Regions from separate parts of the Priestia aryabhattai genome, predicted to be linked through region 2. Evidence: a T-box and tRNA genes for the amino acid it is inferred to sense, from the RefSeq annotation. Region 2 holds a T-box; the other holds one or more tRNA genes.
What was found. The T-box of region 2 lies ahead of trpS (tryptophan--tRNA ligase). A T-box ahead of a tRNA ligase gene usually reads a tRNA of that ligase, here a tRNA-Trp.
Positions count from the first base shown of each region.

Region 1: it has a tRNA-Trp gene. The T-box ahead of trpS (tryptophan--tRNA ligase) is inferred to sense a tRNA for this amino acid. The anticodon was not compared.

Region 1 is NZ_JAMBOQ010000004.1:406,712-411,508, forward strand. It holds gene M3225_RS20660 (phospholipase D-like domain-containing protein) at 181-1,575, shown strand; tRNA gene M3225_RS20665 (tRNA-Trp) at 1,815-1,888, shown strand; tRNA gene M3225_RS20670 (tRNA-Leu) at 1,915-1,996, shown strand; tRNA gene M3225_RS20675 (tRNA-Gly) at 2,016-2,087, shown strand; gene M3225_RS20680 (Na+/H+ antiporter NhaC family protein) at 2,304-3,701, shown strand; gene M3225_RS20690 (GNAT family N-acetyltransferase) at 4,251-4,763, shown strand.
Region 2 is NZ_JAMBOQ010000007.1:77,740-82,536, reverse strand. It holds gene M3225_RS24030 (peptide ABC transporter substrate-binding protein) at 30-1,661, opposite strand; T-box leader at 2,327-2,531, shown strand; gene trpS (tryptophan--tRNA ligase) at 2,611-3,597, shown strand; gene M3225_RS24020 (YjbA family protein) at 3,626-4,375, opposite strand; gene opp4C (oligopeptide ABC transporter permease) at 4,676-4,797, opposite strand, start outside.

The sequences.
Region 1 (4,797 bases), on a different contig from region 2:
TACCTTCTGCTTTTTCGAGTTAGAATTCAGGGAAGCGGACGCACATAACATTGGTTGAAATCTTGATTCATTCTTCTTTTATAAGGTATAGAAGTTAAAAAGTTAAGAATCCTAATAAAAACACAACAATAAGAATGGAAAGGGATTGTGACAGGAAACATGCTAATAAATATACTAATAATGATTGTCGTATTGTATTTCATATATGTATTCGTAACTGCAGTGGTACTGTTTTATGTCCCTTTGCATAAGGGAAAAGACTTAAAAGTAATGAATACTGAGAATTTCTACGGGAAGAAAGAGTCCGCAGACCGAGTTATGCTTTTAGAAAACGGTTATTTTTCAGGACTTGTTCGGATGCAGATGATTCAAGAAGCGAGGCATACAATCGATATTGCGTACTTTTCGATTGGTAAAGGTCGTTCTTCGGATTTACTTATGGGCGCTTTATTCGAAGCCGCGGATCGAGGTATACGTGTTCGAGTGCTGTTAGACGGGATCTCTCATGGGTTAAAAGGCAAGCGGAAAAATGTTCTTTATGCTCTAGCTTTCCATAATAATATTGAATTAAAGTACTATGAGCCCTTTACTATTTTTAAACCTTGGACATGGCATAATCGTCTTCACGATAAAATAATAGTAGTCGATGGCCAATTAGGTATTATTGGAGGACGAAATATTGGAGATAAATACTTGGCCAGTCAACCAGATAAAAATTTTGTCTATGACCGTGATGTGCTGATTTATAACACAAAGCAAGAAAATCATAGTGTCATTCTCTCAATGGAGAAGTATGTGGAGAAATTATGGAACCACCCGTATACATGCAAAGCTTTTCGGCAGCTCAAGAAAACTAAACAATTTCGTGGCCTTTCAGGAAAGAAATTGTTAATAGATCAATACGAAGAGGCCAAAAAAGCAAACGAACCTTTTGTCCATCCTTATATTGTATGGAGAGAATCAACGATGCCTACAAGAAAGGTTTCTTTTATTACAAATCCTATTGAAAGAATTAATAAAAGCCCTTTTATATGGAAAACATTTATTAAGCTTGCTGAGCAAGCTGAAAAATCCATTGTCGTTCAAAGTCCTTATATGGTACCAACAAAAGAGATGGAACAGTATATAGATAAGCGAGTAAAACCTAAAGTGCAAAGAATTATTTTAACTAATTCTATTACATCCACTCCAAACGCTATGGCTTTTTCTGCATACTTGGGAGTAAGAAATCGCGTCATAAAGACTGCTTCAAAGCTTTATGAATATCAAAAGCCTTATTCAATTCACGGGAAATCTGTTGTTTACGATCAGCGTTTGAGCGCAGTTGGTTCTTTTAACTTAGATTCACGCTCTGTATTTTTAAATACTGAATCCATGGTTATGATAGATAGTGAAGAATTTGCAGCAGAGTTAACAGGAGCTATTGAAACTAAGGTTTCACACAGTATGCTTGTGGGGAACGAGGGAGAACCTGTGGATTTTAATACGGATTCTCAAAAAAGCGTACCTCCTATGAAATCTGCACTCCTACATATTCTTTCAGTCTTCACGAGATTTTGGAGACATTTTGTATAGTTCAGCGCCTTGTCTAAAAAAGGCTTTTGCAGCAAGTCTCTAAAAATAAATAGTAGAGATTAAAAGGTACAACAACTGGTAAAGGGGTAATGTAACAAGCGGTGATATGCCTTACAGTTTTTTTGAAACCGCTAGTACTAGTCGTGATTCATAAAAAGACCTATTGACGAAATTTCATATATGTTTTATTATGATATAGCGTCGTTAATAAACGAGGCTCTTTTGAAGAAATCATTTCTAGGGGCATAGTTTAAAGGTAGAACTACGGTCTCCAAAACCGTCAGTGTGGGTTCGATTCCTACTGCCCCTGCCATTTTGGAGCTATCTTTTAATTCACACGCGGGTGTGGCGGAATTGGCAGACGCGCTAGACTTAGGATCTAGTGTCTTATGACGTGGGGGTTCAAGTCCCTTCACCCGCATCTTTACTTTCATATATGCGCGGAAGTAGTTCAGTGGTAGAACACCACCTTGCCAAGGTGGGGGTCGCGAGTTCGAACCTCGTCTTCCGCTTCATTTCAAAAGCAGTTTGCATGTGCAAACTGCTTTTTTTTGTTGTAGAAATAAAGGGTTTTATTGTGCTGTTTTTACTTAGAAATATTTTATTAAAGCAGTGCTGCTTATACGTGTTGTTTTCATGAATATACACATAATATTGAGGTTACATTAAAAGCTAATGAACTATACGTAAAGACATCTAATATGGTTTTTAAGATAGGGGAGAGTCCTATGGAATCTAGTTGGTTTTCAATTATACCGTTTTTAATTGTTATTCCAATAGCTATTTTCACCAAACAAGTGCTGCCAGGGTTGTTTTTGGGCTTACTAGTAGGCGCTTATTTGATTGATCATTCGATTGTCGGAGGTGTTGAAAAATTACTTCACTACGTTGTACAAGCTCTTAGAAATAAAAGTAATATAGAAATCGTCGTCTTTTTATACGCGTTTTCAGGGCTTATCGGGATGATTAAGATGGCTGGAGGAGTTAAAGGATTTGTGGAAACAGCTGCAGAAAAAATTGATACAAGAAAAAAAGCCCTTATTTTAACCTATGTTTCAACCATTGGAACATTCAGTGCTCCTACATTTCGTTTTGTTACGATCGCGCCCATCATGAGAGCGCTACTGAAGAAAGTGAAAATGACGACAGCAGAGTTAGGATTTGTTATTGAAACAACTGCTACTCCTGTCATCGTCTTAATTCCCGTGGCAACGGCATTTGTAGGATATATGGTGTCAATCATTCAAATGGCGATTGATCATCAAGGCATAAAACAAGACGCGTATTCTTTATTCATTCAAAGCATTCCTTATAATTTCTTTTCGATTGTGATTATTTTAGTAGGAATTTATTTCAGCTTTCTTCATCATTCAACATCTACTGCTCCTATGAAGCTGGAAGAAGACGAAAAAGATTGGCATGACTGTCATCCTTGTGTCTCGAAGGATTTACCTTCTAAGCCTTGGAATCTGCTAGTACCTTTACTTGTTGTAATTTCGTTGACCTTATTTTTAACATGGTGGAGCGGTCACCATAAAAGCCACACCTTTTTTGAAGCGTTTATTAAAGCAGACGTGCTGGAAGCGATGGTAGTAGCTTTGATTATGACTACGTTAATTACCCTCATTTTTTTCCTATTTCAGCGCTTTACCCTACATGATTTGCTTAATGGTTTTATCACAGGAGGCAATGACTTAATGTCCGTTATTCTTTTGTTATCGGTAGTATGGGGATTATCCGCTGTTACAGAAGACTTAGGGTTTTCCAACTTTGTGACGGCACATTCCAAGTGGATTCCTCATATGTTCATCACTCCTTTTATGTTTATCTTTGGAGCTGCTATTTCTTACTTTATCGGGTCTGCTTGGGGAACGTGGGGGATTTTAATGCCGCTTGGCGTATCACTTGCGAGTTCTGCAGATCTTTCTTTGCCGCTAATTATCGGGGCGGTGTTTGCTAGCGGTTCATTTGGAGCGTTTTCTTCGCCTTTAAGCGACGATACGAATACCATCGCCAAAATATTAGATTTATCTGTTATTGAATATGCCAAGTATAAATTAAAGCCGGCTTTAATTGCAGCGGGAATAACAGTTGCCTTCTACCTTATTGTATCTTTCCTGTTTTGAATAAGGGAAACAGTTATCTATTCTCAATTTTCCACTTTTTTTAGCTTAAAGTAAGCATACAGTCCTAATGATAGGCACACTAGTATGATACAAGTAAGCGGAAACAGGATGGTATTAACAAAATGATCATAAAACCATATATACACCAAAATCACCTCACTAACTGCAAGCTTATTGTTATTGTCTCCGCTGCTTCTTCCTATTCTTAAAAAATGCAATGAGTAAAAGCAGCATAGGTACGACAGCAAAAAGTGGCATATGTAAAAGAAATCTTGCTACGTGTAATCCTTCATACTATAGGAATTGATCTTTTTCAAAGAACGAACGTGCTGCAGGCACTATACAATACTTTAAGCCCGTTTCGAGTAATGGAAGTGGCTGAATTATTTGTCCTTTTTTCTCTTTTATTTTTCTTTTTCGCAGAGTTACTTTAACTTTTTTTAAAGAAGCGTCAACAAAAGCAATAGTAACTTGGTACAAAGAGGTTTTTATATCTTCACTATCGAAACAAGCGTGTAGAAAGATAGCTTTAAGATAGGGGAGAATCACATGAACATTGAGACTAACAGATTACTAATACGCAAATTCAAATATGAAGATTGGCAAGATGTCTACGAATACACATCTGATGCTGACGTCATGAAGTACATACCAGAAGGTGTTTTTAGTAAGGATGATGCGAAGAAATTTGTAAATGAAAATATGAAGAGAAACAATGAAAATTTTCCGGTTGTATTGAAAAATAAAAAAATCATAATTGGCCATATCGTCTTTTTTAACTGTTTTGGTGACCATACTTATGAAATCGGCTGGGTGTTTAATTCTGAATATCATCAGAAAGGGTACGCTTCAGAAGCGGCAAAAGCAGTAATGGACTACGCCTTTAACACAATGAAACTGCATCGGATTATTGCTACTTGTCAACCTGAAAACACGCCTTCTTATCGGGTTATGGAGAATGTAGGGATGAGAAGGGAAGGGTATTTCAAAAAATGTATTCCAGCTGGTAAAGGATGGTGGGATGAATATTATTACGCGATTTTAAAGGAAGAGTGGAAATGAGTTTTACTCTTATAGAAGATTTTATGTTTTACAC
Region 2 (4,797 bases):
ATATACTTTCTCTTAAAAGCTTGTTATTTTCACTTAAAGTGAGCCCATTTAAACTGAATATCTCCAGTTGAAGACAAAACTACATCTTTCAAGTCTTCATCCTGCACCCAAGCATCTGTATAATAGTAAATTGGTGCTGCAGGCATGTCAGTCATAAGGATTTTCTCTGCTTGCTTTAAGATATCATAACGCTTTTTAGGATCCTGCTCTTTACGAGATTGATCAAGTAACTGTTGATATTTAGGATTTTCCCAGAATGTGTTATTATTTCCACCGTTTTTATCTTCGAACATTTCTAAGAATGTAATCGGATCATTAAAATCTGCTATCCAACCCATACGGCCAATTTGGAAATTTCCTTTATTTAATTCATCAATATAAACGTTCCACTCTTGGTTATTAAGTTGGACGTCTACACCTAGATTTTTCTTCCACATATCTTGAACGGCTTGTGCTACTTTTTGATGCCCTTCGTCTGTGTTATAAGAAATTTTAATTGGAGGAAGTTTAGACAATCCCATTTCTTTCAAACCTTTGTTTAAAAGTTCTTTCGCTTTTTTTACATCATTATCTTTAAATAAGTTATTTTTCTTCTCACCATATGCTTGTGCAGGCACCATAGCAGTTGCTGGAACTTGTTCAGCTTTAGTTACATTTTCTACAATTGCTTTACGGTTAATTGCATAAGCTAAAGCTTTTCGAACGTTAGCATTACTTAACGCTTTATCTTCAGTGTTAAACTTGTACATATATGTTCCTGTTTTTACGTTAACATGAAGATTTCCTTTATCTTTTAGTTGTGGAATTGCATCCTGAGGAAGTTGTCCCGCAGGGTTACCAGCCCAATCTAGTTCACCTTTTTCAAACATAGAAAGCTCAGTAGCATTATCGTTAATCATATACATTTCAATATTTTTTAATTTTACGGCATCTTTGTCCCAATAATTCTCGCTAGGTTTTAAAACAATTTTGTCGTTATGCTTCCACTGAGTCATTTTAAAAGGACCATTTGTTACATAATTATCTCCAGCATTTGTATACCATTTAGGATTTTTTTCTACAACTTTACTATCAACCGGATAGTACGTATAGAAAGCTGTTAACTCTAAAAAGTAAGTTGTCGGATGTTCTAAAGTTACTTGTAAAGTTTTATCATCTACTACTTTAATACCAACATCATCCATACTTCCTGTACCTTTATTAGCAGCTTCTCCACCTTTGATGTAATAAAGCTGTTCAGCATATTGTGATTCATTTTTAGCATCTAAAGCCCATTTCCAAGCGTATTCAAAGTCTTTTGCTATTACAGGGTCACCATTTGACCACTTAGCATCTCTTAATTTAAATGTGTAAACTAATCCATCATCACTTACATCAATCTTTTTCGCCATTGCTTCTTCAGGCTTACCATCTTTACCTAGACGAGTTAACCCTTCAAAAGTTTGTCTTAAAACCGCACCAGATACACTATCATTTGCTAAACCTGGGTTTAGAGAAAACGGTTCTGTTTTGATATTCACACGCAGATCTTGGCTTTTAGCTTTTCCGCTATCATCGCCTCCGCTACTACTGCCACCAGATTCTTTGTTAAATCCACATGCAGCTAAAAACAAGCTCATTACAAGCAGCAAACTGAAAAGAATCGACAACCTTTTCTTCATTGCATGTTACCCCCTATTAAATTTTGTTTGTGTGGCAACCATATTTTTTGATATTCACTAATTTCTTAATCCTCTTTCAATACAAAATAATCAGTTATTTTTTCGTATGGTAGAGTATTAAAGAACTCACTGCAAAATTATTCTTCTACCCTATGAAACTCTCATCAATTGTTTACATGCTGTAAATCCAATGTATGCGCTTAATATGTAGAAGACTCATTCATTACAAAATTCGCTAATTGAAACAAAACATTTTCTATTTTGTGTTTTCTGAAAAATCAAGAAATTGTAATACCTTTGTAAAAAATATGTTTGTTACGCCTATTATAAATATTTTAAAAATTTATTGCAATACTATTATTTAATGGTATTTTTTTATCATGAGGGAAAAAACCTTATCTTATAAGGATTGTGCCCACTTGTCAGACGTCTAAAATCTTTTTTGTAGTATAGGTATTACAATAGTATTACAAAGTCATTAGAAATACTAAATAAAAGATTTTTACCAAATCCTACACCAAATTTTCATCAAGAAATGCTTTAATTAAAAGATTCTTGTCTTTTTTTGTCGCTGAAAAATTCCAGTAAATTGTCTTATAAAACTTTTTAGCGATAAGATGTTTAAATTCCTGCTTTTTCGCGTTATAATAACGAATAACTATATAATTAAAGCTGTGAAAAAGAGTAGTATGCAGAATTTTCATTTTTAGAGAGTTTGTGGCTGGTGAGAACAAACATTGAAACCTGCAGAATGGACTTTGGAGCTTTCAAGTGCAAAGCTTGAACGTTGACCTCAACGTTACATGAATAAAGATAGTTCACAATAATGTGTGCTAATTAGGGTGGCAACGCGGTCCATTCGCCCCTAGCTTATGCTAGGAGCGAATGGGCCTTTTTATGTTGTATCCTTAAACTAGCATCATATATGTGCAGATGAAAGGAAGATTTGATGAAAACAATTTTTTCAGGTATTCAACCAAGCGGTACAATCACTTTAGGTAACTACATTGGAGCGATGAAGCAATTTGTTGAACTTCAAAATGACTATAACTGTCATTTTTGTATTGTAGATCAGCATGCAATTACAACGCCTCAAGACCGTTTAGCACTTCGTAAAAACATTCGCAGCCTTGCTGCTCTGTATGTAGCAGTAGGAATTGATCCAGCAAAATCAACTTTATTTATTCAATCAGAAGTGCCCGCCCACACAGAAGCGGGATGGATGTTACAGTGCGTAGCGTATATCGGTGAACTTGAGCGTATGACTCAGTTTAAAGATAAGTCCGCTGGAAAAGAAGCAGTATCAGCAGGATTATTAACTTATCCTCCGTTAATGGCAGCTGATATTCTTTTATACAACACCGATTTAGTTCCAGTTGGTGAAGATCAAAAGCAGCATTTAGAATTAACGCGTGACTTAGCTGAGCGCTTTAACAAAAAATACAATGATATCTTCACTATTCCTGAAGTACGTATTCCAAAAGTAGGCGCACGCGTCATGTCTCTTCAAGATCCTACGAAAAAAATGAGCAAGTCCGATCCAAACCAAAAAGCTTTCATTACGCTCTTGGATGACGCTAAAACAATTGAAAAGAAAATTAAAAGTGCCGTAACGGATTCAGAAGGTATTGTTCGCTACGATAAAGAAAATAAGCCAGGTATTTCAAACTTATTAAGTATTTATTCAATCTTAGCCAATAAATCGATCGAAGACATTGAAGCAATGTACGAAGGCAAAGGTTATGGTGACTTTAAAGCTGACACAGCTAAAGTGGTAGCTGAAGCACTCGCTCCAATTCAAGAAAGATATTATGAATTAGTTGATTCTAGCGAGCTAGATGATATTTTAGATCAAGGTGCCGATAAAGCAAACACAACAGCTAATAAAATGCTTCGCAAAATGCGAAACGCAATGGGAATTGGCCGTAAACGTTAAAAAAACGACTGCTATGCAGTCGTTTTTTTTAATTAACTTTTGGCTCTTGTTCAATTTCCCAAAGTTTTTCAAAGAAAGGTTGTCCTTTTACTAAGCGCTCGCATAATAATTTATGTTTTGGTGACCACCCTGACTTCGTTTCATCGTATAGCTGATTCCATACGTCTTGAAACGACATCTCTTGAATGTCTTCATATTTCGTTGGATTCCACTCTGTGTACCAGTAGCGGATTTGAGCTGTATTTTTTGTTGTATGTAGCTGATCAAGTGCCATAAATAACAGCTGTTTTAGCTGACGTTCTTTACGTGTTAGTCCTCTCATCGTTTCAGGAGACGGCGAAAGAATATGATGCTCTTTTTTATTTAGCTCGTCTTCACTGAACTTATATTCTAGCTCTTCTTGGTCCGCAATCATCTCATAGACTAACTGTTCTTGTCTTGGAATTAAGCGGCTTTTTCGAATCGGAATATGATACCCCATCGTGTCAATTGCTAAAATATTCGTTCCATCTGTAACGATAAAACAATATTCAACCTGTGTGCGTTCATGATTTTTCCGAATGTATGCTTTCTGATAGACATCTTGTAGTAGTTGTTGAGGTAGCTCGGAAAGATCATTTTCAATGTAATGAAATAAAAGCGGATTTACTTTTAATAATGGTGCTTGATCGAGCAGTTCTACACAATCGTCTTTTCTCCACTCATGGAAATGACACACATTATAACCGTTTTCTTCGCCTTCAAACCAATTAACCCATACATCATGAAGATATAGCATAATTTACCCCTCACTTACTATCTGTTTGTTATCCATCAGTATAGGCAGAGAAAGGAATTTTTATTCCAAATGATGTTATTTTTCTAAAAATTAATTACAAAATGCCTTTGTTCTTGGCTATTATTCAAATGCACTTATTTCGAAGCTAAGACATAACGGCGTTGCTAATGATTGTTAAAGGCTTCATGAACTATTTCCAACCCTATAAGCAACAAAAAATCCGAGTTTCTTCTATAATAATAGGTTTGTCAGGAGGTCTGACAAACCTAAAAAAATCTATCACACTTTTGTGATAGATTTTTAACGAAGAGATTTTGGATTCAAAGCATCTTTTAATCCTTCACCAATGAAGTTGATAGCTAGGATCGTAAATGTAATAGCTAAACCTGGCGGAACCCACATCCAAGGCTTATTCTGCAGCA